2 regions of the Shewanella sp. YQ_9 genome follow, and region 2 is predicted to be linked to the other one. Evidence: predicted binding sites of a transcription regulator. Region 2 holds the regulator's gene; the other holds the start of a gene.

Region 1 (16,011 bases), on a different contig from region 2:
GCGGCAGCCGCCAAAACCAAGGAGCCGGTTGAGCAGGGACTGGTGAGCATGACGGGCACCTTCTTCGATACCATTATCATCTGCACCATGACGGGCTTGGTGCTTATTCTTACCGGTGTCTGGAATGGCGATACCGCCGGGGCCGGCATGACCAGTGCTGCTTTTTCCAGTGCCACCACGCCGCTGATTGGCCAGTATTTGGTAACCGTAGCGCTGGTGTGTTTCGCCTTTACCACTATTCTTGGCTGGAACTATTATGGCGATCGCTGCTGGAGCTATCTCACCAAGGGCCGCTGGATCCCGCTCTATCGCTGGGTTTTTCTCGGGCTTATTGCCTCGGGCGCCTTTATCACGCTGGATCTCATCTGGCTGCTCGCCGACATAGTCAATGGCTTGATGGCGATACCCAATCTGATTGCCATTATAGGTCTGCGCCACCTGGTGCTGGCAGAAACCCGCAGTTATTTTCAGCGTCTGCGCGGCTGCGGTGATGAGGCCCTGCCTCAGGCCGATACCTGAGCCTTGAGCGAAGCAATCAAGGCCTGTAACCAGTCTTCAAACCGCCTTATCCTGGCCAGTTTGGGTGAGGCGGCGTGATACAAGAGGTGATAGCGGATCCCACCCGGTAGCACCTGCGGCAGAGGCGCCGTGAGCGTACCGGCGCGGATATATTGCTGGGCCATCAGGCGGGAGCCTAAAAACACCCCGTGGCCTGACAGCGCCGTGCTCAGTGCCATATCCAGATTGGCGACCCGCACCCAATTGAGCGCCTGGGTATCCGGCGTGATACCTGCCGCCGCAAACCAGGCCAGCCAATCCTGTCCCGGCTTGTCGTCGGCATCAATAAGCCAGCATTGGCTCAGTTGCGAGGCATGTGTGAGTGCTTGCTCCTGTGCCAGTTGGCTGGAACACAGGGGCACAGTGTCATCGTCGAACAGGTGACGACAGTAAAGCTCACCCGCGTCAATGTCACCAAAACGTATCCCGATATCCATCTCTGCGTGTTGGAGATCTTCCAACTGACTCGAGGCCCAGACCTTGACCTTGATTTCCGGATGCAGCCGATTGAACTGCCCAAGATTCGGCAGCAGGATCAAGGAGGCAAAGGACTGAGTTGTCGTGATGTTGAGCTCTCCTGGAACCCCCTGACATTGTATCTCTTGCCAGCAGGAGCCGATGGAGCCGAATGCCGCCGTCAGGGTATCGGCCAGCTGCTGAGCACGGCTGGTGGGCTGCATGCTGCGACCGCGGCGAATAAAGAGTTTGATCCCCAGGTGAGCCTCCAGCAAGCGTAGCTGTTGGCTGACCGCCGCTTGGGTGATATGTAACTCTTCTGCGGCTTGGGTGTAGCTCTTGTGCCGCGCCGCCGCTTCCAGGCAGCGCAGTCCCTTGAAGTGATCTAAGTGTTCCATAAGTTGTACTTATTTTAATGGTAAGAAATCATCGTTGGTTTTACGGTGGGCGCCGCAGCAAAATGCATTTGGTCACCACAGGAGCTCGCCATGAATTCAGCCACTCAAAAACCTTGTTTAAACCCAGATAGTAGAGATTCTACTGCCAATAGCAAGCCGCATGGAAAGGGGCGCTTTCAGCGCTGGCTTGCAGCTATTGGCCGTTCTCTTTCCCTGCAACACAAGAGTTTATTTAAATAATTCCAGCTTATCTTTTTTTGTGTGTTTTATGCCAGTTGGCTGCAGCTGACTTTTTTGTGAAATTTGCTCCGCTTCACTTGTTTAACCGCATGGCTAATGCTTAAATAACAAGGTTAATTTTTGACCTTTAATCAGTTAGTTGACTTCAGTCGCCTGATGTACTTCGGCATTGATTGCCCAAGAGAGTGTGTCTGACAATAGGACTTTGCAGTTGCAGAGTCGCAAGGAAATCGTCAGAGAGGCAGAGCTATGCCGGATACCGCGACACTCAGAACTTTTCGCAGCCGTATTCTGTTGCAGATAGCCATTCCCTTAATCAGCATCATGACTGTGATTTCGGGGGTTACCGGCTGGTATAACTATCAGGAAGAAGAGAAAGCCTTCTTTGCCGACTTGGCCGAAAAGGCAGACTTCGCCGCTAAAAGGCTCGAGTTTGAGCTGTCTTTGGCACAAAGGGATAGCCAGACACTGGCATACAGCCTGGGGAATCTGGAGTCTTTCGAACGTCTGCAACAAGCGGACAATCTCTATCAACTGCTCAGGGACAGGTTGCAGCGCAATCCCAACTTTTACGGCAGCGCCATCGCCTTTCAGCCCGGGTTTCTGCCCGGGCAAAAACGCTTTGCTCCCTATGCTTTTCGTCAGGACCTGTCGATTGTCACCATGGACATAGGTCAGGAAGCCTATGACTACACCAGTGGCGAGTGGGACTGGTGGACCGAAGCACTCAAACATGCCGAAGGTTACTGGACGGCCCCCTATTTTGATGAAGGTGCCGGCAACGCACTGATGATCACCTTCTCGCAACCCTTTGGCAGCGAAGGGGCGCCGCTGGGCGTGGTTACCACAGATCTGGCACTTTCCAGCCTGCCGATACGTTTGGGGATAGATCCCAAAAAGCTGTTGGTATTGGACAACCAGGGCAGGCTCATCTATCACCCAGACAATAATCTTACCCGCAACGCCAAATTGGAAGACTGGCTGGCTAATACCGCCGCCGGCAAGGAAGCGGCGCAGCATATCTATGCCGCCGACACCCCCGAGGTGGCCCTGAGCGATCTCAACGGCGTGCAGTACCTTGCCAGTGTCGCCAGGGTTGCACCACTGGAGTGGCGGGTGTTGGTGATCACGCCGCAAAAGCAGTTGCTGCGTTCTTTCCTGCAGGATTTCAGCTCCTTGACGCTCAACCTGTTGCTGCTGGCTATGATACTGCTGGTCACCAGTTACTGGAGCGCCAAGCGTCTCACCCAGCCTCTGGAGCAGTTGGAAGCCGGGATAGTGGACTTCAGCAAGGGGTTGATCAAACGCTTGCAAAAACCCGAAGGCGTGGTGCGGGAGATTGCGACTCTCAGCAATAAATTCAATGAGATGGCTGAAATTCTCGAAGAGAGGGAACAGGCGCTGCTCGACTCCCGCGGCAACAGGTTTGCCAAGCTTATCGACGGCATGAGTGATAAGTCCTTCTACTGCTCCATGGATCCCAACGGCGCTATAGTACAGGCGAGCGAAGGGGTGAAGAAGGTCTTGGGTATCACTCCTGAAGTGCTCAGGCGTAAGTATCAGCGGCTGTTTTCCAGCAACAGTATCAATGAAGCCAACTGGCAGTATATGGAACAGGCGCTGGCCGGCGAGTCGGTGCCGCCGCATCAGGTGGAGTTGGCCGATGCCGAAGGTGGCTTGAGGCGTTTGGATCTGTTTATGCAGCCTCTGCTTGATGATGAAGGCAAGCTGATTTCGGTGGAGATGCTGTTTAATGATGTCACCGAGCAGTTTTCCGCCGCGGCCTGGTCCAACGCCGTGCTGGAGGCGGCGCCGGAGGCGATGCTTATCGTCGATGAAGGCGGCATGCTGGTGTTCTCCAACAGCCGTTGTCAGGAGCTGTTCGGTTATGCCGCCGAGGAGATGCTCAAACTCAATATCGACCAACTGTTGCCGGAAGTGGACCGGCTGGAACACGCAGCCAAGCGCCATGCCTTCGTGACCGACGGCAAGGAGCGCATGATGGCCAAGGGCAAGGCGCTGCAGGCACTCAAGTGCGATGGTTCCCAGTTCCCGGTGCAGATAGGTTTGAGCCTGTTGCCGGCCGATCACAAGGGCAAACGTCAGGTGGCGGCATCGATTCGGGATCTGACCGAGCAACTGGCGGTAGAGCGTAAAATTCGCGAGAGCGAGAGCCGTTTTCGTGGGCTGGTATCCAACATCCCCGGCGCCGTTTATCGTACCCGGGTCGATGAACAGTGGACCATGGAATATGTCAGCGACAATATCACTGAGATAAGCGGCTATCCGGCCTGGCATTTCATCGACAGCAAGAAGCGCAGTTATGGTTCCCTGGTCATAGATGAAGACAAACAGCTGTGTATCGACACCATCAACTCGGCCCTGGCCGAGCAGCAAGCCTTCGATGTCGAGTACCGTATTCGCCATCGGGATGGCAGTGTGCGTTGGATCCATGAAAAGGGTAAGGCCAGTTACGACGAAGATGGGAATCCTCTCTGGTTCGATGGTAGCCTCAACGACATTACCGACAGCAAACTGGCTCAGGAAAAGATGGAGCAGTCGCGGGAGCAACTGGAAACCATCACTGAGTCTGTGCCCAGTACTGTGTATCAACTGTTTTGGCAAGGCCCGCAGCAACGCAGATTCACCTTCCTTTCCAGTGCAGCCATTGCCACTTTGGGCCACCACAAGAATGAGGTAATGGCCGATTTTGAACTGGTGGCCGAGCGGATCGTTACTGAAGATAGAGACAGTATTATTCGGCTGCTTTCCGGTGAAGGGGGGCTGCAGTGGATCAAAGAGTTTCGCTACCGTCATCCTTCCGGCGAGGTACGTTGGCTTGAGGCCGGTGCCAAAGGCAGTAAACAGCAGGATGGCATGCTTTGGAACGGTTATCTGACCGATATCAGCGGCCGTAAAAAGATGGAAACCGAGCTGGCTCAGAGTGAGGCCCATTTCCGCGCCCTGTTTGATAACGCAGGCATAGGCATAGTCAATCTGGATGATCGCGGCACCATAATGGATTGTAACGGCCAATTCTGCAGTGATATGGGAATGAGCGCCGAACAGCTTAAACGTCGCTCGTTTGCCGAACTGATGCTGCCGGAAGACAGAAGCAATGCCAGCGAGTTGTACGAGTGCCTGCAGCAGAGTGACGATCACAGTGTCAGCGGCGAGTGGCGACTGCTCAGTGCCTCGGGCGAGCCTATGTGGATGGCTGTCAACGCTTCTGAAATTGAGGAAGAAGGTGATCGTGAACGCTCAGTGGTCATGAGCATTGCCAATATTACCCGCTTGAAACTCTTGTCCAATGAGCTGATGACGGCCAAAGACGAAGCCGATGCCGCCAACAAGGCCAAGAGCGACTTTCTTGCCAATATGTCCCACGAGATACGCACCCCGATGAATGCCATTATCGGTATGTCACAACTGTGCCTGCAGACCAAACTGGATAACAAACAGCGTAACTATGTGGAAAAAATTGAACGGGCGTCGCAATCCCTGCTGGGGATCATCAATGACATTCTCGACTTCTCCAAGATTGAGGCCGGCAAGCTGGATATCGAAGTGGTGCCGTTCCAGCTCGACAGTATTTTGGAAGATCTCGGGGATATGTTCTCGGAACGTGCCGCTGATAAACAATTGGAGCTGTTGTTTGCCGTGGCCCCTGGTGTGCCCAGCCACCTGGAAGGGGACCCGCTGCGTCTCGGTCAGGTACTTATTAACCTGATGAACAACGCCATCAAATTCACCGAACGGGGTGAAGTGATGCTGTCGATAAGTGAGCTCAGCCGCGAGCAGGATGAAGTGATCCTAAGATTTGCAGTGCGCGACAGTGGCATAGGTCTGACGGCCGAGCAGCAAGCCAGATTATTCAAGTCTTTCAGCCAGGCAGATACCTCGACCACACGTAAATACGGCGGTACCGGGCTTGGGCTGGCGATTTCCAAACAACTGGTAGAACTGATGGGCGGTGAAATCGGCGTCGAGAGCCAGTTTGGCAACGGCAGTTGTTTCTTCTTCACTGTGCGGCTCAAGGTTGCGGAAAACGACAAGCTAAATGTAGAGCAGGAACTGGAGGGCATGCCCATTCTGGTGGTCGATGACAACGGTACCGCCAGAGATATATTGCGCACCACGCTGGAGAGCATGGGCTTTGCCGTCGACTGTGCCCGCAGCGGCATGGAGGCGCTGGATAAGGTGAAGCGTAAGTCCTACAAGATGGCCTTGATCGATTGGAAGATGCCTGAGATGGACGGCATGGAAACCGCGCGGCAGATACTACAGGTAAAAGAGCCGCCGCTGATCCTCATGGTGTCGGCTCACGCCAACAGTGACTTTATCGAACAGTTGGAGCAACTCGGGATCAACGGCTATATCACCAAGCCGGTCAGTGCCTCCAGGCTGCTCGATGGCATTATGCTGGCTCTTGGGCGTCAGGGCCATATTCCTGTCAGGCGCAAGGCGTTGGATCTCGAATCCCTGCAACTGGCAGCTCTTGCCGGCAAACGTGTGTTGCTGGTGGAAGACAACGAGATGAATCAGGAAGTGGCGACCGAGTTTCTTGAGCAGGTGGGCATAGACTTGTCCATCGCCGAGAATGGCCAGATAGCACTGGAGAAGTTGGCGCAGCAGCAGTTTGATCTTGTATTGATGGACTGCCAGATGCCTGTGATGGATGGATATCAGGCCACAGAGGCACTGCGCAAGATGCCAGGGCTTGAGCAGTTACCTGTGGTTGCCATGACGGCCAACGCCATGGCCGGTGACAAGGAGATGTGTCTGCGAGCGGGCATGAATGATCACATCGCCAAGCCGATAGAAGTCAGCCTTTTGTATCAGGTGTTGTTGCAGTATCTGGGAGGTGGGCAAGTCCCGGCCGCAGCAGGGAACAATGACGCCGGTATGGCCAATGGCGATGCTCCTGAGAATCTGGTGAGCTGGCCGGAACACGAGAGCCTGGATATCGATCGCGGACTGCAGCTGGTACAGCATTCAGAGCGCCTCTATCGGCGCATCTTCGAACGTTTCCTCGGTAGTCAGGGCAATGTCGGCAAACGGATTCGCAAGGCGCTCAAGGAACAACAGCAGGAAGAAGCGGTCAGGGCGGCGCATACCCTTAAGGGGCTGGCAGGTAACCTCTGCTCCGAGCCTTTGGTGGAAGAGGCCAGGCAATTGGAAGCCAAGTTGGCGGCCGGTGAAGAATGTGAGCAAGAGTTGCTGGCGGTGGAAACCCGGGTTGCAGCCATTGTCGAAGCCATTGCGGACTGGATGGGTGATAAGCCACAAAGCGATCCTCTGGCGGAAGGTGATGCCGCCGAGGAGATTGATCCCGAGGCGCTTAAAACCGCCCTGGAGCAACTGCTGCAGAGTCTGGAAGACGCCGATGCCGAAGCCGTTGTTCAACTGGAAGCATTGAGCCGCAGGGTGAGCAAGCCTCTGTGGCAGCGCCTGAAACCTGTCAGCAGCATGGTCGGCAGCTATCAGTTTGATGATGCCGCCGATCTTATCCGCGAGCTGCAGCAGGAGCTGAACGAGACCGAGCAGGCCTGACTATACTCATTAGGGGATATTCGCGCCGCCGGTAAAGTGCTGTGGCACTGAAATAGGATGTGGGGCCCGTAACAAGAGGGAGATTGAGATGGAAAAAGCCACTGTACTGGTGGTGGACGATACACCGGAGAACATAGATATTCTGGTGGGGATCCTCGGCGACGATTATAAGCTCAAGGTGGCGATAGATGGCCCAAGAGCGCTGGCGTTGGCGCAGAAGAGCCCTCCGGATCTGATCCTCCTGGATGTGATGATGCCGGGCATGAATGGCTATGAAGTTTGTAAGCGTCTCAAGCAGGAACCCATGACCAGCCATATTCCGGTGATCTTTGTCACCGCTCTCTCTGAGGTGGCCGATGAGACCCAGGGCTTTGATTTGGGGGCTGTCGACTACATTACCAAACCTGTCAGTGCCCCGATAGTCAGAGCCAGGGTACGTAACCACTTGGCCCTCTATGATCAGAAGCGTTTACTGGAACAACAGGTGCGCGAACGTACCCGCGAGCTGGAACAGACCCGCTTCGAGATCATCCGCCGCCTGGGCCGTGCCGCTGAATACAAGGATAACGAGACCGGCTTACACGTTATTCGCATGAGCCACTATGCCAGGCTCCTGGCACAACAGGCCAAGCTGCCGGACAACTTCTGTGAGCTGCTTTACAATGCGGCGCCCATGCATGATATCGGCAAGATAGGTACTCCGGATGCTGTGCTGAAAAAACCGGGGAAACTGGACGCCGAAGAGTGGCGAATCATGCAGCAACACGCCGAAATCGGTGCCGAGATTATCGGTGAGCACCCGGATCCTCTGTTGCAGATGTCCCGGCGCATTGCGCTGACTCACCACGAGAAGTGGGATGGCTCAGGTTATCCCAATGGCTTGAAAGGCAATGATATTCCCATTGAGGGGCGAATCGTCGCCATTGCCGATGTCTTCGATGCCCTGACCTCAATTCGACCTTACAAGAAGGCCTGGAGCATAGAAGATACCATGGCGTTACTGGAGTCTGAGTCGGGGAAACACTTTGACCCTGAATTGGTGGAACTGTTCAAACAGATACTGCCCCAGGTGATAGAGGTGCGTGATACTCACATGGAAACTGAGTCCGGCACCGAATAGCGACAAACGGCGGATAAAAATAAAGGCGCCGACGGCGCCTTTATTGGGTCATTCATTGTTACTCCTGCTCTTCCAGAGAGTAGGGCAGAGGCAGTACCGTCAGTTCGCTGTTTTCATCATCAGCGATGCGGAATTTGGCGCCGACTTCTGTGTCATTGGCCAGCACTGCGGTCAGCAGCAACTCGCCATTTCGTTGTACGGCTTCAATAATGCTGCCGCCCTTACGAAAACCTTCATCCAGCGCCATCTCTAGTGTGGTTTCCGGGGTGACATCGACAGTGGCTTTACCCTTGAGAATATAGAGGGCTCGCTTGTTGCCGCCGCGATATTTCATTCTGGCCACGGTTTCCTGGCCCATGTAGCAACCTTTGGTGAAGCTGATGCCGTTGATGGCCTGCAGGTTGCACATCTGCGGTACAAATTGGCCCATGTGTGATGCCGGCAGGTTAGGGTAGGCGGCAAGGATTTCCAGCTCTTGCCAGGCACTGGCATCGACAGGAGGCTGCTGGCACAAGGCATCGGCCCGGGCCTTGGGCAGAACCAGAATAAAGCGCTCGCCGTCCTGCAGTACCACGCCGTCATCGACAGCACTTACTTGCTGCTCTGGACTGAAGCCCGGGAACTGCTCTGCCAGCCAAGTGGCAGCCTTGGCGCCGGCTACACCCAAGAGACTGTAATCGTCGCTGACATCAACCAGTTCGGCCTTACTGAACACAGCGTACTTCTTCAGTTGCGGCAAGTCGGCAGCCAGGGTATCCCTTGGCATCATCAATATCAGGGCATCACCCAGGGCAAAGGTTCTGAAACTTGAAAGCATTTTGCCTTTGGGATCGCAGTGAGCGCCCCAACGCCACTGCTCGGCCGTGAGAGAGCTGATATCCGTGGTGACCTGACCATGGATAAAGCTGCGGCCCTGTTCGCCGGTAACGGCAAGCAGACCCAAGTGAGATAGGCGGGAAATAAGCAGATCCGGAATGCCGGCATCCAGTGGCCAATCGGGCTGAGAAACGCAAATGCTCATAACAAGATCCTGAGATTGAAGGCATTAAGAGATCTGCGATTGTAGCGGATTTGACAGAAATAAACAGGGCGCCGATAGCAATATGGCGCCCTGTGAAAGCCTCAAAAAATCAGAACAGCAGTCTGGTACGGATAGTACCTTCGATAGACTTGAGCTCTGTCAGTGCTTCTTCAGCCTGGGTGGTATCTACCTCCATCACCACATAACCTATGGTGGCCGTGGTTTGCAGATACTGGGCTGAAATGTTGATGCCTTTCTCCGAGAACGCCTGGTTAATCTTGATCAGAATACCGGGGCGGTTATGGTGAATATGCAGCAGGCGGGAGGCATCTTTATGCTGCGGTAGCGATACTTCCGGGAAGTTGACTGCCGACAGGGTAGAGCCGTTGTCTGAGTATTTGGCCAGCTTGCCGGCAACCTCAATACCTATGTTTTCCTGGGCTTCTTCTGTGCTGCCGCCTATGTGGGGGGTCAGTAACACATTGTCCAGACCGCGCAGCGGGCTTTGGAATTCGTCAGTATTGGACTTGGGCTCAACCGGGAACACGTCGATGGCGGCACCAGCCAACTGTTGCTCCTTGAGGGCTACCGCCAGGGCGTCGATATCCACCACAGTGCCGCGGGAAGCATTGATCAGTATGCTGCCTTTGCGCATCATCGCCAGTTCGGCCTGGGCAATCATCTCTTTGGTTTGTGGGGTTTCAGGCACATGGAGGCTGACCACATCGGCTTGAGACAGTAACTGCTCCATGGAATGTACCTGCTGGGCGTTACCCAGCGGCAGCTTATCTTCGATATCGAAGAAGATCACTTTCATCCCCAAGGTTTCGGCGAGGATCCCCAACTGGGTACCGATATGGCCATAACCTATGACCCCCAGGGTCTTGCCACGAGCTTCGAAGCTGCCATTGGCGCTCTTGAGCCAGCCACCACGATGGGCCAGGGCGTTGCGCTGCGGAATACCGCGCAGCAGCATGATGATTTCACCGAGTACCAGTTCGGCTACGCTGCGGGTATTGGAGAAGGGCGCATTGAACACAGGAATACCCAGTTGCTCGGCCGCCTTGAGGTCGACCTGGTTGGTGCCGATACAGAAACATCCTATGGCAACCAGCTTTTCCGCCTGTTGTAATACTTCTTGGGTCAGTTGGGTACGGGAGCGGATTCCGACGAAATGGGCATCTTTGATCGACTGCTGAAGCTCTGAGCCGGAGAGTGATGCCTTGTGATACTCGATATTGGTATAGCCAGCCCTTTCCAGCACATCGACGGCTGATTGGTGGACGCCTTCCAACAACAGGATTTTAATTTTATCCTTGTCCAGCGAGTGTTTCGCCATGATATAGGTACCCTCTTGATTATTAACTAATGTACGTATGCTATGATGCTTTTGCCCATGCCCAATCAAAGTAGCACTTTTTTCAGGTGAAGTGGAGGGCTAGATGGCTAAAGTATTTTTTCCTAATTGAGAACAATCACTGGCATAAGGAAAGTGGCTTGAAAAACACAATTATCTGGCTGGTCATTTATTTTGTGGTACTTATCTGGTCGGCGATAGCGCCTAAAGATGATTTCACTTGGTGGCTGGAAGCGCTGCCTGGGATGCTGGCGCTGCCGATACTGTTTTTTACCCGCAAACGTTTTCCGCTGACTCCGCTGCTTTATGGCCTGATCTTGGTGCATTGCCTGATACTGTTTGTCGGCGCCCACTACACCTATGCCGAGGTGCCGCTGTTCGATACTTTAGCACAGTGGATGGGCTCTGAGCGTAACAACTACGATAAACTGGGTCATTTGGCCCAAGGATTTATCCCGGCAATGATTGCCAGGGAGATACTGCTGCGTAATCAAGCAGTGAAACCTGGTGCCTGGTGTGCTTTTCTAGTCAGTTGTTTTGCCTTGGCCTTGTCGGCTTTCTATGAACTGATTGAATGGTGGGTTGCCGCGGCTACAGGCTCAGGTGCCGAGGCCTTTCTCGGCACCCAGGGCTATGTCTGGGATACCCAGTCGGATATGCTGATGGCTCTTATCGGTGCCATCGCCGCCCTGCTGGTTTTATCCTCATTTCATGACCGCCAGTTGCAGCGTCTTGGCGCCGATTGACAGGTCGGGACAGAGAGAGCCATATACAGTCTTTACAATATTTCATCTGGCAATGCGACTAAAGATTGTTAGAATCATACTTTATGGTGATGAAAACCGGACACTATCTGGTCAGAATCATCTTATACTTTTTGTGTAAGCTCACGGAAAGTGATTAAGGAAGCTATCCCTTTAGGGGTATGAGCGAGACTTTTCAGGGAGAAGAGTAAATATGAGTAGTATCAATGAGTTGGTTTTTATAAACCAGATAGCCGCCCCTTGTCATTTGGCCATACTGGCCGAGTCCATTGGTCTTAAGACCCGTATAGTACGCCACCCGGAACAGTTGGATCCGCAGAAGAGCGATAGTACTTTCTATCTAATTTCTCAGAAGGGGTCGGCGCTGGACAATAAGGGCATTCCTCTGCTGGCCAGCCGTCTGGTCTCTCATGTTCCTGTCGCCCTCTATCAAGTTGCCAGAGGTTCACTGGATCAGGAGTCGGCTATGTTGCTGGGGATCCGCGGGGTACTTTATTCAGATCAGCGCATCGATCTTATGCTTACAGGCCTGCGCAAGATGGTGGCCGATGAGCTCTGGTACGACAGAACCCTTATCAGCAAGATGTTCCGTAAGCTGGTCAAGACCTTGGACACTGGCAATGAGATGTCGGCCGATACGGTTTCCATGCTGCAGATGTTGACCCGGCGTGAACGTACCATTATTCAGCTGGTTTCCAGTGGTGCCAGGAATAAAGAGATAGCCCAACGTCTGTGTATCAGTGAGCATACGGTCAAGGCGCATATTTCATCGATTTTCCGCAAGACTCAATCTCGTAATCGAGTCGAATTGTTGCGTTGGGCCCAGACCTATCAGAGTCACTTCGATCTCATCAGTTGATTTGTCGCTAGATCCAGCCTGAACTTGGCCCCGAATGGGGCTTGTTTATGCTTTGATGGCTTTTATGTAAGCCAAGTCAGTGGAAAATTCCTGTCAGAGTGCGGCAATCGCCGCAGCTTTGAGCTTTTTTGCGCGTCGGGAATGGCTTTCAGCCAAAGCCATGATAGCCGTTGTGCCTGCGGCGTAAAGTCGTGGAGCTTAAGCATTCCAATCTGTCCATAGCTTGCGCTCATGAGCACACTCGTCACCGGCGAGTGTTCGCCTTCAGCTACGTTATTTGCGCCAAAGGCTCTCGGCGACACCGAGGAGGGATTGGAGCAACTTTGTGAGAGCTAACTTGTTTGAAGCTACCTATATGCCTGCAGACATACACCTCATTTTCAGGCACAGGCGGAACTGTGACCGTCGAAAACAAGGATGTTTTCGTCGAGGCTACAGGGACGTATTAACGCCGTGTCACAGGATCGCCTGTGCAAGAGCCCACCGCAGGTGATGGGTTACGTCTGTGGTCAAAAGCCCGGCAAGTATTGGTGAGGGATTTAATGCTTAAAGCAATGCTAGCCGCCGTGCCAGCGGCGTAAAGTCGTGGTGTAAATGCCTCCATGCACAACGGCCAGTTCGCCATCCAAGGCTCGCGCTCGAAAGCATGTTGCTGCGCAACTCTCGCCGAGTCACAGGATCGCCTGTGCATAAGCCTGCGGCAGGCAATGGGAGACCGTCCGTCGCTGGAAGCCCTGCCAATACTAATTAGTAACTTTTAGTTAGAAGCCATGATAGCCGCTGTGCCAGCGGCCTAAAGTCGTGGTGTTCCACACCACACTGGACAAGGGGCTTTGCTTGTCCAAAGCCCCTTGCATCCCCAAGGACACCCCGACGTAGCCGAAATCCCCGCTGGCTTATGAAGCAAATTGGCTACACTCAGGACTCGCCAAATGCATCCATGCATAAGGGCCAGCTCGCCTTCCTTGGCTCGCGCTCATGAACTTGTCGCTTCGCAACATTCGCCCTGCTCGACCTTCGAGCCTCGACCTCCCTGTCTCGGCTATGCCAATTTACAACAACGCCGGCGGCGGCTCCGAAGGGGGAATTGGTGTAATTCTGTTAGCACTGAGTAGCTTGGAACATCTGAAGTGTCTGCAGACATCCACCTCATTTTCAGGCACAGGCGGAACTGTGACCGTCGAAAACAGGGCCGAATTTTGTTCCTGATAAATTCGGCATTTCCTACGTCCATGTAGGTCAGATGTTTTCGTCGAGGCGACAGGGACGTATTAATGCCGTGTCACAGGATCGCCTGTGCAAGAGCCCACCGCAGGTGATGGGCTGCAACTTAGCTGGCAGCTAAAACCAGGTTTATTAGTGATATTTGGTTCAAAGCCATGATAGACGCTGTTCCAGCGGCGAATATTCGCCTTGTTATTCGATGCTTATGGTATGGGGTTTCCTGGAAACCGCTGGAACCATGAGTTTTCAAGCTATAATGACTCACGCTCAGTTGGCAATTGGGCAAACAAAAAGGGAGCCAAGAGGCTCCCTTCGCATAAAGCACCAGAGTGATTAGTTCTGGATAACAGTGGCAACGTTGTAGTCGCCGCTTTGGGTTACGCTGATAGCGTTGCTGGTACCGGCCTGAGAACCGACAACCAGGTTTTCGTTACCGCTTTGGGTGATCATCAGGCTGTTACCTGTACCAACCACGGCGAAGGCGCCGCCGTCAACACCGCTCACCCAGTTGTTGTCGCCGCTTTGAACGATTTGAGCCAGGTTGTCATCACCGAGGATCAGCAGGTCTACCAGGTTGAGGTCACCGCTTTGAGTGGTTTCGATATCGGTATTGTCATAGCCAACAACAGTGACCAGAGCTTCGTTGGCGCTGCCATCTTGCTCCATATCAACTTCGTTGTTCTCACCTTCCAGCTCGGCATAGGCAAAGTTCTCTGTGCCTTCCTGATGGATTTCGATCTGGTTGTCTTCACCTGTGGCGAATGCAACCAGCTCGTTGTAATCGCCCTGTGACGTCAGGTCCATGCTGTTGTCAGTGCCATAGGCGGCGGCAGTAGCGAAGTTGGTGCTGCCATCCTGCTCCAGGTCGATGTTGTTGTCGTCACCCCAGATTTGGAATTCAACGCCGTTGGTGTCGCCTTCCTGCTGGATATCGACTACGTTGTCGCTACCCTGAATATCGGCAACCAGCAGATCGCCTACCGCGTTGCCATCACCTTTCTGGTAGATTTCAACGTCGTTGTCATCACCTGTGGTGAATTCGAGTACTGCGGTGTTGGCAGTGCCGGTTTGCATCATTTCGATGTTGTTTTCAGAGCCGGACAGGGCGTAAACAAAACCAGTGTTCAGATCACCTGCCTGATCGATTTCGATGCTGTTGTTATCACCGGCAACGCCACGCACGCCACCTATGTTGCTGTTGCCTTCCTGCAGTACGGTCACAGAGTTACCGTTGCCTACGTTGGGGCTGAAATCAACGGCTATCATGCCGGCTTCGTTGTTGTTACCGTTTTGGCTGATATAGCCGGAGTTGTCGTTGCCGTTGACACGGAATACTGCGAAGTTGGTGTCACCGTTTTGGTTTACTTCGGCACTGTTGTTGTCACCGATCAGCTCAACATTGGCTTCGTTGAAGAAACCGGATTGAGCGACAGTTGCTGTGTTGACGTTACCGTCTACATCGACGCTGGCCACGTGCCAGTCTTCATTCTGAGTCACTATAACTTTGTTTTCGTCGCCCTTGGAATCAACATAGGCTTCGTGCCAAACACCGTCTTGAACCACGGTGGCTTCCTGGGCAGAACCTTCCTGATTGATGACTGCCAGGTTCAGAATGCCGGTTTGCTCGGCATAGACTTCCTGACCTACAGTGCTGCGGCTCTGCTGGTTAACTGAGATTTCATTGACACTGCCGGCGAAGGCTTGGGCACTCATACCCAGACCCGTTGTGATAGCCAGTGCAATCAGTGACTTTTTAGCTTGAGATTTCATTAAACGCTCCCTGTGTTTTTAATACTGCGTGATGCTGATAGTGGCAGCATCGGCAATTTGTTGTATCGAAAAATTGGCGCTGCCAAGCTGGTTGAGTTGCACCAGATTGTCATTGCCTATTTGAGTGATGTTTGCCTTATTGGCGTCACCCACCTGCATCATTTCAACCTGGTTATTGACCCCGAGTTGTACTACTTGTGCCTGATTTCCAAACCCGGCCTGGGTGAGGATGGCGCTGTTGTCAATTCCGGCTTGAACTATGATGGCTTGGTTGAAACTGCCTTGTTGCATCAGGTCGACCAAGTTGTCGCGTCCCTGAGTTTCCAGCAATGTCTGGAGGGTGACTGGCAACTCCTGTAGTGCATTTACCTGGCGTTCTGTCGCTGCTGTACCAAGACTGGTCAACAAAACGGCTGAACCAAACAGGATTTTTGCGAGTACCGACACCTAAGACTCCTTTTCGTACATATCCTTGATTGAACCAGAGTGGTACAAATCAGTAACAAAAGTTACGCGCCTTGAGCCGGGGTCGCAATCGGAGTTAAAGGCTATTTAGGCTTTAGTCGATATTGCTTTTTGCAATAATGGTGAATTGATTTATTTTGTTTTACAAACAATGATTTGGGTTTTATTTCTGGCGATTTTTAAGTTTGTTCATACCTAACACGTCTAGTATTAAAGTCGTATTTTA
Region 2 (16,011 bases):
CTGTCCAATCGGGTGGTCATGGCCCCCATGACGCGTTCGCGCACCAGTCAACCGGGCAACATTCCCAATGCCATGATGGCGGAATACTACCGTCAGCGCGCCTCGGCAGGGCTTATCATCACAGAAGCCACCCAGATTTCCGACGACAGCCAGGGCTATTCCTTTACACCCGGGATCTACACCCAAGAGCAGCTGCAGGGATGGCGTTTGGTTACCCGCGCCGTGCATGACGCCGGTGGACGAATCTTCAATCAGCTTTGGCATGTTGGCAGGGTGTCTCACCCCGTGTTCCAGAAGGGAGATGCGCCGATAGCCCCTTCGGCCATAGCACCGACGGCGACTCAGGTGTGGGTTTCAAACGGCAGTGATGGTGGCCAGATGGTGGATTGTCCGGAACCCAGAGCCATGACCCAGGCTGATATCGACCGGGTTGTGAATGATTTTGCCAATGCCGCAGTCAATGCCGTTGAAGCGGGTTTTGATGGCATTGAGGTACATGGTGGCAACGGTTATCTGATCGATCAGTTTCTGCGGACCAACTCCAATAAGCGTAACGATGCTTACGGCGGCACTAAGGCCAACAGAGTGCGTTTCCTGCTGCAGGTGGTAGATGCCATCGCCGAACGCATAGGCCCGGAGCGGGTGGGGATTCGCCTGGCGCCCTATGTCACCTTTAAGGATATGGCTTGCCCGGAAATCGTCGACACCATACTCCTGGCGGCAGCCGAGCTTAACAAGCGAGGAGTCGCTTATCTGCACTTGTCTGAAGCCGATTGGGACGATGCTCCTGAGATTCCCGAAAGCTTTCGTCGCAGCCTGCGTCATGCCTTTCCAGGCTGCATCATAGTGGCCGGTCGCTACGATCTTGAACGCGCCGAAACAGTATTGGAGCAAGGCTATGCCGATCTAGTGGCCTTTGGCCGCCCCTTTATCTCCAACCCGGATCTGCCCAAACGTTTACAGCTCGGTAAGCCGCTGGCGCCGCTCGGCACTGGCCCACTGTTTGGAGGCGGCGCTGAGGGATACACAGATTATCCGGCGTTGCAGCCTCTTGAGGTGGGTCAATGAAGCGGGAAAGCCCGGCGCTCAATGCGCCTCGGGCCTTGAGCCGCGCCGCTATTTGGTCGGCCTTGCTCTGTAGCGCTTTGGCCTTAAGTGCTGCATCAGTAGTGGCCAGACCGGCTGCTTTGGCAACAAACTTGCCTGTGCCCAAGGTTCTGGTGACAGATGGCAGTCAAACTGAGGCCGAGATTGTCCAGGCGGCACGTCTTTACGCCGCATTTTGGAACAGTGGCGATCCGGCCTTTGCCCGTGCAGCCCTGAGTGAGCACTTTGTCGATCGTACGCTGCCAAGCGGGCGGCCTCAGGGACTCGGCGGGGTATTACAGGCATCAGAGGACTTCAGACAGGCGGTGCCGGATCTCAGCGCTGAGATTGAGCATCTCCTGGTGGCCGATGACTATGTCACTGTGCGTCTGAGGTTTCGTGGTCATTTCAGTGGCCAATTTGGCGAACAGCAGGGTCAGGGGCAGGCGATAAATTTTCAGGCGGTGGATCTCTACCGGGTTAAGCAAGGCCGTATTACAGACAACTGGCATCTGGAAGACTATCAGAGTCTTTTCTCCCAGATGAATCTCAAGCCTTAAGGAGCAAAGAGTATGCATTCACGCAGACAATTTTTAATGGCCGGCGGCGCTCTGGCTGCCGGTTTGGGTCTAAGTCAAACCGCCGTGGCCGCTGGTGGTATGAGCACGCCCATGTTGCTTCCAGGGGCTGCGGCCGCTGATGGCAAAAATAACCCAGCAGGCAAGCGCCATTTCTGGCCCAATGGTGAGCGCCTGGTTATCTCCATCTCAATGCAGTTTGAAGCGGGAGCCCAAGGGGCAAATGCCGAAGGGCCGTTTCCCCCCATGGAGCCGGGTTATGTTGATACCATCACGCCGACTTGGTACGCCTACGGCATGAATGAGGGGATCCCCCGGCTTTTGCGGCTGTGGGACAAACACGGTATCAAGGTGACGTCGCACATGGTGGGGCGGGCTGCCGAACTGGCTCCTGAGCTTGCCAGAGCCGTAGCCGAGCATGGTCATGAGATCTCCGGCCATGGTCAGAGTTGGACGCCGCAGTACAGCATGAGTGAAGCCGAAGAGCGCGGCTCCTATGAGCAGAGTATTGCCACTCTTGAGCGGATCACCGGCCAGCGGCCGTTGGGGTTCAACGCCTTTTGGATGCGGCATACCCCCAAGACGCTGGAGATACTGCAGCAGCTCGGTTTTATCTATCACATAGATGATCTGGGCCGCGATGAGCCGTCGCTGATCCCTGTCAAAGGAAAGCCGTTTGCCGTGGTGCCCTATAGCCTGCGCAACAACGATATAGGCCGCTTCGGCGGCAATACAGCCATGACAGCCGCGGCCTTCCTGCAGGAACTCAAGGATGAATTTGACTGCCTCTATCTCGAAGGGGCAGACCGCAGACGCATGATGTCCATCAGTGTTCACGACAGGATAGGCGGTGCCCCCGGAATCGTCAGCGCACTCAATTCCTTCCTTGAGTACGCCAAGTCTCATGCAGATGTCGGTTTTATGCGTAAGGATGAGATTGCCAGGTGGGCCTTGAGCCAAAACGATGTGCCGCTTAATCCGCCGCGCCGCTTCCCGGCAGGCTAAGTGGCCCGGCAGATAACGCCTGCCATCGACTCTAAAGCCACCATCCCAGGCTCAGTTTGAACCTGGGATGGTGGCTTTGTGGATTGAGATCAGCGCAGTGCGCTCAGGGTTTGCCACTGACGGCGGCCGAATTCCAGCACCACACCTACAGCCAGACCGGCGGCGGCATTGACGGCCAGGCTCACCACAGCGGTCGCCAGGATAACAAAGATACAGAAAGGCTTGCCGTCCAAGAGGCGTTTGGACCAGGCCAACTGCAAGCCGGCGGTGGACAGCAGACTACCGAGAATAGCCAGCGGAATAAGGCTCAGCAGCCAGGCCACGTTTTCCCCCCAGGAGAGGGCTATTAGCAGGCAACTGCCGCCGAAGATCAGCGGCGCCCATAGGTGGCGGGCACCGAAATGGTATTGCACCGCCAACCCACCGGCACCGTGGCACATGGCCGAAGCACCGAAGGGGCTCAGCAGCAGATTGGCCAGGCCAGAGCTGGTAGCAAAGGCCTTGGGGCTGAAACGCTTGCTGTCTTCGGGGAACTTCTCTTTGGCCATTACTGAGGTGGCGATAACGGCATTGGTCAAAGTCAACGCCAGTTGCGGCAGCACCAACAGGGTCGCCGCGGCGCCCCAGTCATTTAACTCGGGCCAGCTCAAGTGCCAAGGCGTGTTGTTGAACACAAAGCTGCTGTCGCTGCCGCCTTGCTGGTATTGCCACAGCATGCCGAGGGCAATCACCAAGGGCATGGCCAGATAGCGCAGCGGGATAAAGCGGGCAAAGAAAATCAGTGCGAAGGCGCCGAATCCCAGCACAGGCTCGTCGGCCATCATCTTGAAACCCATCCACAACAGCTGCAGCCCTATGGCCAGTTGGATACCGACACTGACAGCCTGGGATATTTGCCGCGACAGCCAACTGATGGCGCCGGAGGCCGCCAGTACCAGCAGTATTACTCCCATCAGCATGGCGCTGGCTTGCATCATGCCGGGTGTCAGCCCCTGGGCGATGACCAGGGCGGCAATCACCTTCATGGGTTGCACGGGAATGGGGCGGCGATAAAACAGGGCGGTGGCCAGGGCAAAGAGACCGAAACCGAGAAAAATGCCTTGGGGAGAAAACTGATTCAGGGCGATCAGCCCAAGCACCAGAGGAAGAAAGGTTCCCAGATCGGCAAAGGCGCCGCTGAGCTCACCCAGGGAGCGGTTTAATGAGGAAAAAGTCTTGCCGTTTGTTGTCATTGCACTTGCCACAGAAAAGGATGCCCAGACAACGCAAGAAAAATGCCATTTTTTGTAGGGAGTTGCATCATCAATGACCCGAATTTACCGTCATAGTCTAATTCAGTGTAGTGCCGCTTGGACACTTTGGCCCGATTCTGGGTCTAAATGTCTTTTTTAGGGATAAGTGGCATCTCGTTTGGAGAGTACCAGATGAGAGAGTAACAGATGAGAGTGACCGGCTCCCGGGAGGCAGGGAGATGCGGGAGCCGGTCTTCAGGGCTTGCCTGAATTGGATCAGCGGGCGTGGCGGACGCCGCCTTTGTGCTTCATGGGGTCGCCCTCATAGCCCAGCGCCTGCCAGTCGAGGCGGTCACCGCCATTGTGGCAGTCGGCGCACTTGAGCGCTTCACTCTTGGGCGAGACCATGTGGTTGATGCGCCACCACATTTCGGTTTGAGCAAAGCCGTACTGACCGCTATAGCTGATGCCCTTGGCCTGCATGGGCTCGCTGGCGGCCATCCCTAAGCGAATCGCCTTATCCCAGTCAAACTCAGACCAGAAACCGCCCTTGCCATAGGTCTTGGGATTGAGCAGCACCTTGTTGACCTTGTCGTACACCTGCTTGCCTGTGTGCACCTTGAAGGGGTAGATCTTCGCCTTGGGATCCTGAATGTCACCCAGGGGGAAGGTCAGACGGGTGACCTGCTCGGGATCCATCTTGTCACCGGCCATATAGGCATCGGCACGGCCGTTGTACCAGGCGTAGCTGGGCTTGACCATCTTGCCCCAAACGAAGCTGCCCTTTTTCTTGGCGTAGCTGTGACGACCATATTGATCCAGGCTCTCTTCCCTGTCTTCACCGGCAGTTGACCAGTCCCAGTGCAGCTTGGTGGGTTCATGGCGGGCAAAGAAGGGAATGTGGCAGGTCTGACAGGCCACGATCGCCGCGTGCTTGTTCAGCTGTTTGTTGCCGTGTGGTGCACTGTCGTGGCAATTGTCACAGCCGATATGATCTTCACCGCCGGGGGACACACCCATGGCGTTACCGCTGATCATATGCTTCTGGGTGGTGTGGCATTCCTGACACTGGAAGTCATTGCCATCGCTGTCCATATGCACATCCGTGGCCTTATCCGGGTAGGCCATGGAAGAGTCGAGATCGCCATGCTTGACCGCATCTCCTCCGCCACCGTAGAAGTGGCAGCTGCCGCAGTTATCCCGCACCGGCTTGCCGACATTCTGGGCGACCCGCAGCAGATCCACTGTCTTGAATACCTCTCCGGCCGCGACAGGATCTTTAACATAGGTACCCGTGGTGTCATGGCACACCAGGCAGTCCACCTTGGTCTTGTCCTTGAAGTCGAAGCTGTTGTCTTTCCAGCCGTAACCGGCATGGCAGCCGGTACAGCGAGGTTCGTTACCGGCAATGGAAACACAGAAGTTGTTGATGGAGTTTTTCTTGCCCCGTTTGACTGTGCGTCCGGGCAGTTCCTGCTCCAGCTCCCAGGTCCAGTGGGATGACAGCATAAAGTCATCGGCGTCTTTTTCATGGCACTCAAGACAGGCCTGGGTCACTTCCGAGCCTGTGTTGAAAGGGCCCTTGAGCACCTCTTTGTGGGGGCCGCTGGCCTGGGCTGGGCTCAAGAGGCCGAGCCAGAGTGCCGTGGCTATAAATGGCAGATAAAATGTTTTCATCTGTGTTCCTCCCTAGAAATTCACTGTCAGTGAGGCGTTGATATCCAGCGCCGTATCCGCCACGGGCAATAGCGAATAGGCGTTGCCGTCCAGCACTTCATCCACCTTTACAGGTGCACCCACGGGCGTGCCCGAACCTGTGTATTCATAGTCGTAGTAGAGTCCCGCCAGCTTGATAAACATCCTGGGGTTGATGTCGAAGATGTAGTAGGCCTCGGCCACATGGCCGCGGGTGGCCAGCTTGCTGCCGACCGGGTCGTCCTGGGCCTGGGTGAAGGGCGTCCAGTACTTGGAGCCATAGTTGTATTCCAGACCGAACTTGCCGTAAGGCGCCGGGATCTGCATGCCGATATAGATGCCGTAACCATCGTGGGAGGTATCGGACTCGGCGCTGGATGGCACCAGCAGCAGTTCATCGCCACTGCTGTTGAGCTCTGCCTGGAACACGGCGTCGGTCAACATGCCGCCGAACATGCCGGCGTTGCCGTTGCTCTCGCCGCGGGTCCAGCCGAAGGAGGCAAACAGCTTGAGATCGTCATCGGACTCATAGGCATAGCCCAGGCCGCCCAGGTACATGTCGCCTATGACCCCGCTGGGTTGCACCCGGGTAACAAAGTTGAAGTTGTCGAATTTCTGCAGATCGCTGTAGAGGGTGGGGGCGAAAATCCCGGCCAACTCGTTGGGGAAGGCCATGGTGCCCTTGAAGCCGTCGTTGATATCCCGCGCGGCAAACAGGGTCAGTTGCAGGAAGTGGTTACCGTCGTTGATCACATCAATGTTGAAACCGCCCAGATGGGTGTCCTTGCTGACGGTATCGCCATAGAGCTCGCCGTTGCCCCATTGGGACTCAAAGCCCTGACCGTAACAGAAACGCACCACCTGGCCTTCTATCCCTGTGAGCTCTCCGAGTTTGTAGCCCAGAGTGGCGCCGTCAAAGTTGAAGTTGACCAGGTGTCCGGAAGGGGTGCCGCCACGTTTTTCATTTTCCCGGTAGTGGCTCGGCGGACCATAGGTGGAGGGGCGACGGCCGACAGACAGATAAAACTCGCTGCCGCCGATGTTTTTCCAGTCAAAGTAGGCGCGCTCGACCCGCAGCCAGTCGCCGCTGGGGTTGCCTGAGTTGGTGCCGTCCATGGTGAAAGAGCGCCAGGAATCAAACACCTGCACACCGGTGGAATCGCCCCAGTCCTTGAACATGGTCAGGCGTCCGGCAAAGCTGACGTTGTCCCACACCTTGGCCTTGAGATCGAGCCGCAGCCGAGTGGTGTAGAAGATGTCATTGTCTATGTCGCCACTGCTATAAGGCGCCAGCACATAGGGTATAACGCCCTGCAGTTGTCCCTGGGCAAAGGCGTTGGCCAGCTCAGGGTTGGCGGCCATCATCTTGCCAAGGGGCGAGGTGGGATCCATGGGGTTGCCCAGTTCGCCGGCCATGGCTTTGGCGCCGAAGTCGTTGAAGTCCATCTTGATCGCCGGATGCCAGGTGACATTGCCATAGTGCAGCGAGTGGGCTCGGGTGCGAAAGTCGCCGCTGATCTCCAGTCGATCGAGCGCCGTGTGCCGCTCTGTCTTGTCCACCCTGCTGTTGAGTATATCCAGCTCTTCGGTGATCTCCTGCAGTTGCTGTTTAAGCTCGCGGATCTTGGTGCTGTCATCCAGTTCCCCGGCCTGGAGCTGGGGGCTGCCCAGCAGAGCCAAACCCAGTGCCTGGGCCACCGCCAGTGCGATAAGAGTACGCATAGTAGATTCTCCTGACCGGCCTTGCCGGTCGTTTTCAGGCAGCAAGCAGCCCTGGGGTAACCCCATACTTGGCTTGCAAGCCGTGAATTTAGTTAAGTGATTGGCGCCTATGCGCTCGGATCAACCGCAGGTCTGGGGTTGATCCGAGTCGGCGGCATGGTCGTACAGGAACTGTTGAATATCCTTGAGTTCCTGCTCAGTTAAAGGCTGAAACGCCTCGGGTTTGGCTTTGTGTTTGTCTCTGGCGAAGAATCTGTCCCATTGGCTCATGGTCTTGCTCATGGGAGTCAGTTCGCCACCTATGCCTGCTTTGCTGTGACACTCTTTACAGACTTTCTTGTACAGGTGTTTGCCTTTCTTGGGGTTGCCGCCGTCGGCTGCGGTGGCGCCTGTGGCCAATGCACAGGCTAAAAGCAGAAGGCCGAGTTTGCTGCTGGTGTTCATCATCTATTCCTCTGGGGTGACCGCCCGCTCCGTTAATGGGCTGTTATTTTATGTGTCCTTGCGGTTGTCAATTTAGCAATCCTGAGGTGCGTCAGCTTTGAACTGGATCACTTTCATAAAAATAATCTAATTGATAAAAATATCATTGAAATAAATCTAATGGATTGGGTGGTTTTATGCTTGCAATGTATTGATTTATTTTGTTTTTAATCTTTATCTGTTGACCTATTAGAGAAGCCGTGAGTGGGATTTATAGCGGTTTTTTAGGCGTGATCAGCTTAACGTTTGTGAATATTTGTCGCGGCTAAAGTTGCATTTGTTAACTCTTGGAGTGCATCTACAGACTCTTTTCTCATCAATCTGGGGCAGGATTCCCTTCACACTTTCACGCCCTTTCCGGCGTCTTTGCGGGGGCTGGATCACACTCGCTCCCCCTATGTGGTTTACCACAATACCCACAGGAATTTAATGGGTAAACAATGAGCTCAAGCCGCTGTAGTCAAGCGGAATCCAATTCAAACAATAACCTGTGTGAGCGACCTTTTCCCAAGGGGAGAGGATGGAGGTAACCATGATAGAGCTTGATAGGCGCACCTTTCTGAAAGGGGCTGGAGCCGGAGGGGCAACCTGTGCCCTGGCCGGGGTTCTGCCCGGTTCGCTGGCGGCTTTGGGGCGTAGCCCACTGACCGGCAGTGCCACTGAAATTGCCAGTATGTGTGAGATGTGTTCAACCCGTTGCCCGATTTCGGCGCGGATTGTTGATGGCAAAAACGTCTTTATCAGCGGTAACAAAGAAGCCAAATCATTCGGCGGCAAGGTCTGTGCCCGTGGTGGCGCCGGTCATAGTCTGCTGTACGATCCACAAAGGATCGTCAAACCACTCAAGCGCGTCGGTGAGCGCGGCGAAGGCAAGTGGGCCGAAATCAGCTGGCAGGAAGCCTATCAAACCATCGCCAGCAAGCTGAATCAAATCAAGGCCGAGCATGGCCCTGAAGCCGTGGCGTTTTCCTCCAAGTCAGGCTCGCTGTCCGGACACCTGTTCTATTTGGGGCAGGCTTACGGCAGCCCCAACTCCTTTACCCATAACACCACTTGCCCGGGCGGTTATGTGGTCGCCGCCAAGGCGATGTTTGGTACCAAGGTGAAGCGGGATCTCTCCAACTCCAAGTACATCATCAACTTCGGTCATAACCTCTATGAGGGGATCAATATGTCCGAGACCCGAGGTCTGATGAAGGCCCAGGCCGACAAAGGCGCCAAGTTGGTGGTGTTTGAACCCAGGTTCTCTGTGGTGGCCGATAAGGCCGATGAGTGGTATGCCATTCGTCCCGGCTCGGATGTGGCCGTGGCCCTTGCGCTGTGCCATGTGCTGATTGCCGACAATCTCTATGACAAGGCCTTTATCGAGCGCTATGTTGAAGGTTTTGAGGCCTTTGCCGCCGAGGTTAAAGCCTACACCCCTGAGTGGGCTGAGAAAATTTCCGACGTACCCGCCGCAGATATCCGCCGTATTGCTCACGAGTATGCCGCCGCTGCGCCCCATGCCGTGGTCGACTTTGGCCACAGATCTACCTTCACTCCGGAAGAGTTCGATATGCGCCGGGCGCTGTACGCCGCCAACGTGCTGATCGGCAACCTGGAGCGTAAGGGTGGCCTCTACATGGGTAAGAAGGCCGGCAGCTACAACAAGTTTGCCGGTGAGGCTGTGGCCCCTGAGCTGGGTAAGCCGGGCGTCAAACTGCCCAAACCGCAAGCCAAACGCATCGACCAGATGGATGAGCAGTTTGCCATGGCCTGGTCCGGCGGTGGTATCTATCAATCAATCATAGATGCGACTCTGGAAGCCAAGCCTTACCAACTGCGAGCCTGGGTCATGAGCCGCACCAACCCCATGCAGACCATGACCGACCGCGCCAAGGTGGTTGAGAGCTTGAAGAAGATGGAGTTTGTGGTTTCCTGTGATGTTTATATCAGTGAAACCGCTGCATGGGCCGACATCATACTGCCCGAATGCACTTACCTGGAGCGGGATGAAGAGGTGGCCGACAAGTCCGGCAAGAACCCGGCCTACTACCTGCGTCAGCAAGTGGTGGATGTGATTGGCGATGCCAAGCCTTCCTGGCAAATTTTCCGTGAACTGGGCATAGAGATGGGCCTGGAGCAGTACTATCCCTGGGAAAACATGGAAACCCTGCAATTCCTGCAGGTGAATAAAGACGCCAAGCTGCTGCAGCACATCAAGGACAAGGGCTTTGTCAGCTACGGCAAACCGCTGATGCTGCGCGAACCCAAGATGGTGGCCGATTTTGTTGCCGCCTACTCCAACGCCAGAGCCGTGGATGAAGACGGTACTTACGGCAGCGCGCTCAAGTTCAAGACCCCCAGTGGCAAGATTGAACTGACCTCCGCCAAGGTGGAAGACATGGCGCCTGGACGCGGCACTATCGCCTATCGCGAAGTGACCCTGAAACAGCCGGACGAGCTCTACTTTATTCAGGGCAAGGTGGCGGTGCATACCAATGGCGCGACCCACAATGTGCCTATGCTGGCCAACCTGATGTCCGACAACGCCGTCTGGATCCACCCGGACACCGCCGCCAAGCATGGCATTGAGAATGGGGATGCCATTCGCCTCACATCCAGTGTCGGCAGTGAAGAGGGCCATGCGCTGGTGACCAAGGGCATACGTCCCGACACTGTGTTCGCCTACATGGGCTTTGGCTCCAAGAACAAGGAGCTGGCACGGGCGACCGGCAAGGGCGTGCACTGCGGCAACCTGCTGCCCAACGTGACTGCACCTGTGTGCGGTATGAACGTACACACCACAGGTGTGAAGCTGGAAAAGGCATAAGGGGAGGCGAAGATGACTAAAAGATATGTGATGGTGCACGACGAGAATAAGTGCATCGGCTGTCAGGCCTGTAACGTCGCCTGCCGCAGCGAAAACGGTGTACCTGAGAGCGTAACTCGCCTGCAGGTACGGGTAGAAGGTCCATTCGGGGATGCGCCGCATCTGCACTTCAAGTATCACAGGGTGTCCTGTCAGCAGTGTGAAGATGCCCCTTGCGTCAAGGTCTGCCCTACCGGAGCGGCCTATGTGGGTGAGGATGGCATAGTCTCCATCAAGGCGGAAAAGTGTGTCGGTTGTATGTACTGTGTGGCAGCTTGCCCCTACAAAGTGCGCTTTATGAACCCGGAAACCAAGGTGGCCGACAAGTGCAACTTCTGTAAGGACACCCGACTGGCGCGCGGCGAACAACCCGCTTGTGTGACAGTATGTCCCACAGACGCCCTGGTGTTCGGTGATGCCAACGAGGCCGGCAGCGAGGTGGCGACTCTGCTCAACACCCGCGTGACTTATCAGGACAAGACCCATCTGGGAACCAAACCCAGAATCTACCGTATTCCTGTCAAGAGAGGGGGGATCCAATCATGAACAATACTTGGGGCGATATGACGCAATACGACCCTGTCACCTGGCACTGGGTCATAGCCGTTTACCTCTTCTTGGCGGGGTTGTCGGCGGGTAGTCTGTTGATTGGGATCGGGCTGCGTTGGGTGCAAAACAAGACAGAGGGTGACAGCGGCATTCTCAAGGCCGCGGCCTTGATAGCGCCAGTGGCTATCTGTTTGGGTATGCTGTGTCTGGTGTTTGACCTGACCAAGCCATTCCACTTCTGGCTGATCCTGATCAACTATAACCTGACCTCTGTCATGTCCATCGGGGTGCTGGCGCTGTTGGTTTACATTCCGCTGACCTTTGCCTATGCGCTGGTCGTGCTGAAAGATGATCTCGGCAACTGGGGCCTGGGTTTCCTCAAGGGGATTGCAGAATCACTGACTGGCCTGCGCAAGACCATGGAAGTGCTGCTGTTCGTGCTGGCGATTGTCGTGGGTGCCTATACCGGCTTCCTGATCTCTGCCATGAACGCCTACCCCATGCTGAACACTGCCGTCTTACCGGCACTGTTCCTGGTGTCCGGCTTGTCGGCCGGTGCGGCTGCCAACGCGGTAGTAGCACTGCTGCTGTTCAAGACAGACAAGCACTGCTCACAGCTGGGACGGATGCACGGTTTGGAATTGCCGGTAATGGCGGCAGAAATCCTGTTCCTGTTTATGCTGTTCTGCGCGCTCTACTTCAAGGGTGGCGCTGCTGCTGCCGCACTGGCATCACTGACAAGTGGCGTCTGGGCCAGCGTGTTCTGGATTGGGGTTGTGGGTATCGGCTTTGGTATCCCGCTGCTTTCCATGTTGTTGCTGCCTGCGAGTACCCGTCACACCAAGGGCGCCATGTTGGCGGTAGCCTGCTGTAGTCTAACCGGGGTGCTGGCACTTAGACACTTTATTCTCTATGCAGGTCAGAGCTATCTTGGTTAACAAGTACTTCTGAACCTGTTTGAGCCTCAGCCCGTATCATTTGGTACGGGCTTTTTTGTGTTTGATACCATTGTGCCACTGAGATTTGGACTATCTTTAACCCATATAACTAACGTCTTGCGTCTGGTTACAGATAAAAGCAAGAGGGTGATGAGATGAAACTGAGTCTTTTGACACTGCTTACCACGGGGCTTGCCAGCACGCTGGCACTGGCTGGGCAGGATGTTTATGAGGCCCGCTCAGATGCCATGGGCGGGGTTGCCGTGGCAGCCGGTAATCGTGAGGCGGCGGCCTTTTCCAATCCGGCACTGCTGGCTTTGCCTTCGCGCCGCAGCAATGACTTCAGTTTACTCATTCCAACCATCGGCGCCGATGGCGCCGATAAAGATCAGATGATCGATAAGTTTGATGCCCTGCAGGATAACTATGACGCCCTGGTCAATGCCATAGACGCCGCCGACACAGCGGCTATCGATGACTACCGAAAGCGCCTCAGTGGTGACTTGAAATCGCTGCAGGGCAATAGCGCTTACGTCAGTGCCGGTATCAATATGGCTTTGGTCATGCCCTCGGATGGTTTTAATTATGCCTTTGTATTCAAGAGTTATCTCGATGCCTTGGGAATAGCCGAAATCGCCGCCGCGGATATTGATGCCCTGGATAATCTGGACCCCAATAATCCGCCGGAAATCCAAGATTTGACCTCCCAGGGGCGAGTGGTGGCCGGGGCGGTTTCCGAGCTCGGGGTTGCCGTGAGCTATCCGCTATCTATCGTCAATATGCCGGTGACAGTGGGAGTTACACCCAAGCTGCAACGGTTGGACAGTTTTAACTATGCCGTCAGCGCCAACAACTTCGATGCCGATGACTTCAACGATGATGATTATCGAAGCGATGACACAGGCTTTAACCTGGATATCGGTCTGGCATTCCAGCCATTGGATGGTTTGGTTATCGGTGTCAGTGGTCGCAACCTCATCAAGCGGGACTTAAGCAGCATAGAGGCCGGCGGCGTGCAGCTTACCTATCAGGTGAAACCTATGGTTACCGCAGGGGTGGCCTATGACTGGGCGGCCTTTTCGCTCAGCAGCGACTTGGATCTTACCGACAACGACAAGTTTGCCGAGCTTGAGGGCAGCCGCTATTGGCGTTTAGGCGGTGAATACCGGCCTGCTGACTGGGTTGCTTTACGGCTCGGTTATCGCCAGGATCTCAATGATCACACCGCCGATCTTTATTCACTCGGGACAGGGTTCGCCATAGGCAACAGTTTCCGGCTGGATCTCACCGGCATGTTTGGCAGCGATGACGCCATAGGCGGCGTACTGCAAACCAGCTATCACTTCTAAAACTAACCGTTGATGAGCGCCAGGCTTGATTTGATGGTCAGCAACAGGGCGCTCAACGCGCACAGCGCCAGCGTCAGGACTCGGGTCTTCTCTTTATCCACCCGGCCCACCAAGCGGCCAGCCACCAGAAAACCGAGAAATACCGAAGGCAGCAGCAACAGCGAAAGCCATAGGTGCCTCAGGGTCAAGAGGCCAAAACAGCCGAGAATAATCAAGGCTATCAATGAGCTGAAGATGAAGAAGGCCGACAGCGCTGCGCGGAACTGACTGGCATCCTTACCCGCCAGCAGTAGGGCCATCGGCGGTCCGCCTATGGCGGCCACGGTACCGAAGATCCCGGAAAATATCCCGGCGATAAACAGGCTGAGGCGGTTGATCTTGATGCTGTACTTTCTAAGGCTGAGGAATACGGCTACGGCCACAATCAGGGCTATGGTCAAGCCCAGAATAGGCTGCGGCGCCAGCAACAGCAGGGTGGCGCCAATCAGGCCGCCGGGGAGCCTCCCCAACAAGGCATATTGCAGGCCGTTGAATTCCAGGTGGCCACGCTCGCGTACCAGTGTCAGCAGGGCGATGGAAAACCCCATGGCGATAACAGGGGCAGGAACCAGTTCCGGATCGACGATATACAGCAAAGGTGTGGCTACCACGGCCAAGCCAAAGCCTATCAACGACTGGGTCAGGGCGCCGGTAAATATGATCAGGGACGCCAGTAGCAGGGTGACGGGATCTATCAGTGACAACATTCGCAAGCCCCAAAAAAGACAAGGATCGCACCGCGATCCTTGTTCAACTATAAGGTAATTCTGAGGGACAACACACTTACTCCATGTCTTCCCATTCTATGCCCATGGCATCCATCATGCGCTTGGCCTCTTCCGGGATGCTGTCGGGTTTGTCTTTGGACAAATCCCCATCGTTGGGCAGTGGCTGGCCGGTATAGGCATGCAGGAAGGCTTCGCACAGCAGTTCGCTGTTTGTGGCGTGCCGCAGGTTGTTTACCTGGCGCCGGGTGCGCTCATCGGTCAATACTTTCAGCACCTTCAACGGAATAGAGACAGTGATTTTTTTCACTTGCTCGTTCTTCTTGCCGTGTTCGGCATAAGGGCTGATGTATTCGCCATTCCATTCAGTCATTGATTCACCTGTGATCTCACTAATTCGCAGCAGATTTTAAACCCTTACAGGATACAGTCAAATGATTGCCTGCAAAATCTGTGCAATATGAACAGAAATCCATACATTTGGACGTCCAAACGTCTTGATGCCTATTGACGGCTGGATGGTCATTGGTTAGATTTAGACGTCCAGACATCTTTATGGTGTCGAACCTCAGCATTCAGGAGTCGATTATGACAGAGCGGCGATTAGCAACCACAGCGGTCCGGCAGGGCATCGAATCAGACAGCCAGCACGGGGCCGTGGTGCCACCCATCTATCTGTCGACCAACTATGCCTTTGATGGCCACACTCAGCCAAGAGCCTTTGATTACAGCCGCTCGGGTAATCCTACCCGCTCCATTCTGGGGGATGCCTTGGGGGAGCTGGAACAGGGCTGCAGTGCGGCAATCACAGCGACCGGCATGGCGGCCATTACTCTGGTGGTCAACCTGCTGGGGCCGGATGACCTCTTGTTGGTGCCCCATGACTGTTATGGCGGTAGCTATAGGCTGTTCACCAATCTGGCTGCCAAGGGCCAGTTTCGCTTGCAGGTTTTGGATCAAACCGACCCGCAAGCACTCGCCGCTGCCCTGGCGCAAAAGCCGCGCATGGTGTGGCTCGAGACGCCGTCCAATCCGCTGCTGCGGGTAGTGGATATTGCCGCTATTGCCGAGGCGGCCCACCAGCAGGGCGCATTGGTGGTGGTTGACAACACTTTTTTGTCGCCGGCGCTGCAACAGCCTTTGCTGTTGGGGGCCGATATAGTGGTGCACTCGACCACTAAATACATCAATGGCCACAGCGATGTGGTGGGCGGCGCCGTGATTGCCAAAGATCCTGAACTGGCAGAGCAGCTGCACTGGTGGTCCAACACGCTCGGGCTGAGCGGTGGCGCCTTCGACAGTTACCTGACCCTGCGTGGCCTGCGCACTCTGGCGCTGAGGATCCGCGAGCATCAGGCCAATGCCGAGCGCATAGTGGCGCTGCTGAGCCAGAGTCCCGTGGTAGACAAAGTTTACTATCCGGGGCTTAAGAGCCACCCAGGTCATGAGATTGCCGCCAGGCAGCAGAGTGGCTTTGGCGCTATGCTGAGTTTTGAACTCAAGGGTGATGAGGCGCAGGTGGTTGCCTTCCTCGGCGCGCTCAGGCTGTTTTCCGTGGCCGAGAGCCTGGGAGGGGTTGAGAGCCTGGTGGCCGTGCCCGCCACCATGACCCACAGAGCCATGGCGTGTGATGCTCGCGCCGAAGCCGGTATTAAAGACACGCTTATCCGCTTGTCTGTGGGCATAGAGGATGGCCGGGATCTGCTGGATGATATCGCCGCCGGATTGGCTGCAGCCGCAAACTGTTGAATTGAAGGAG

Evidence for each region. Region 2 encodes MetJ, which represses methionine synthesis genes. Its sites were predicted from a motif close to TAGACGTCTAGACGTCTA; they were not measured.
Region 1: serA (phosphoglycerate dehydrogenase) is a predicted target of MetJ. The motif match lies at 10,778-10,795, and genes of this name have one in related genera.

Annotation. Positions count from the first base shown of each region.
Region 1 is NZ_JBICJO010000015.1:12,961-28,971, forward strand. It holds gene ACF8D4_RS04570 (alanine/glycine:cation symporter family protein) at 1-519, shown strand, start outside; gene ACF8D4_RS04575 (LysR substrate-binding domain-containing protein) at 504-1,412, opposite strand; gene ACF8D4_RS04580 (hypothetical protein) at 1,503-1,652, shown strand; gene ACF8D4_RS04585 (PAS domain S-box protein) at 1,902-7,205, shown strand; gene ACF8D4_RS04590 (two-component system response regulator) at 7,294-8,325, shown strand; gene ygfZ (tRNA-modifying protein YgfZ) at 8,384-9,346, opposite strand; gene serA (phosphoglycerate dehydrogenase) at 9,456-10,685, opposite strand; gene ACF8D4_RS04605 (DUF2238 domain-containing protein) at 10,844-11,449, shown strand; gene ACF8D4_RS04610 (response regulator transcription factor) at 11,661-12,326, shown strand; gene ACF8D4_RS04615 (curlin) at 13,884-15,320, opposite strand; gene ACF8D4_RS04620 (curlin) at 15,339-15,767, opposite strand.
Region 2 is NZ_JBICJO010000076.1:110,622-126,632, forward strand. It holds gene ACF8D4_RS21150 (alkene reductase) at 1-1,068, shown strand, start outside; gene ACF8D4_RS21155 (ester cyclase) at 1,065-1,646, shown strand; gene ACF8D4_RS21160 (polysaccharide deacetylase family protein) at 1,659-2,669, shown strand; gene ACF8D4_RS21165 (putative sulfate/molybdate transporter) at 2,759-3,901, opposite strand; gene ACF8D4_RS21170 (tetrathionate reductase family octaheme c-type cytochrome) at 4,178-5,578, opposite strand; gene ACF8D4_RS21175 (DUF3373 domain-containing protein) at 5,591-7,318, opposite strand; gene ACF8D4_RS21180 (cytochrome c) at 7,439-7,765, opposite strand; gene phsA (thiosulfate reductase PhsA) at 8,334-10,613, shown strand; gene ACF8D4_RS21190 (4Fe-4S dicluster domain-containing protein) at 10,626-11,198, shown strand; gene nrfD (NrfD/PsrC family molybdoenzyme membrane anchor subunit) at 11,195-12,139, shown strand; gene ACF8D4_RS21200 (conjugal transfer protein TraF) at 12,295-13,488, shown strand; gene ACF8D4_RS21205 (sulfite exporter TauE/SafE family protein) at 13,491-14,234, opposite strand; gene metJ (met regulon transcriptional regulator MetJ) at 14,311-14,625, opposite strand; gene metB (cystathionine gamma-synthase) at 14,841-16,001, shown strand.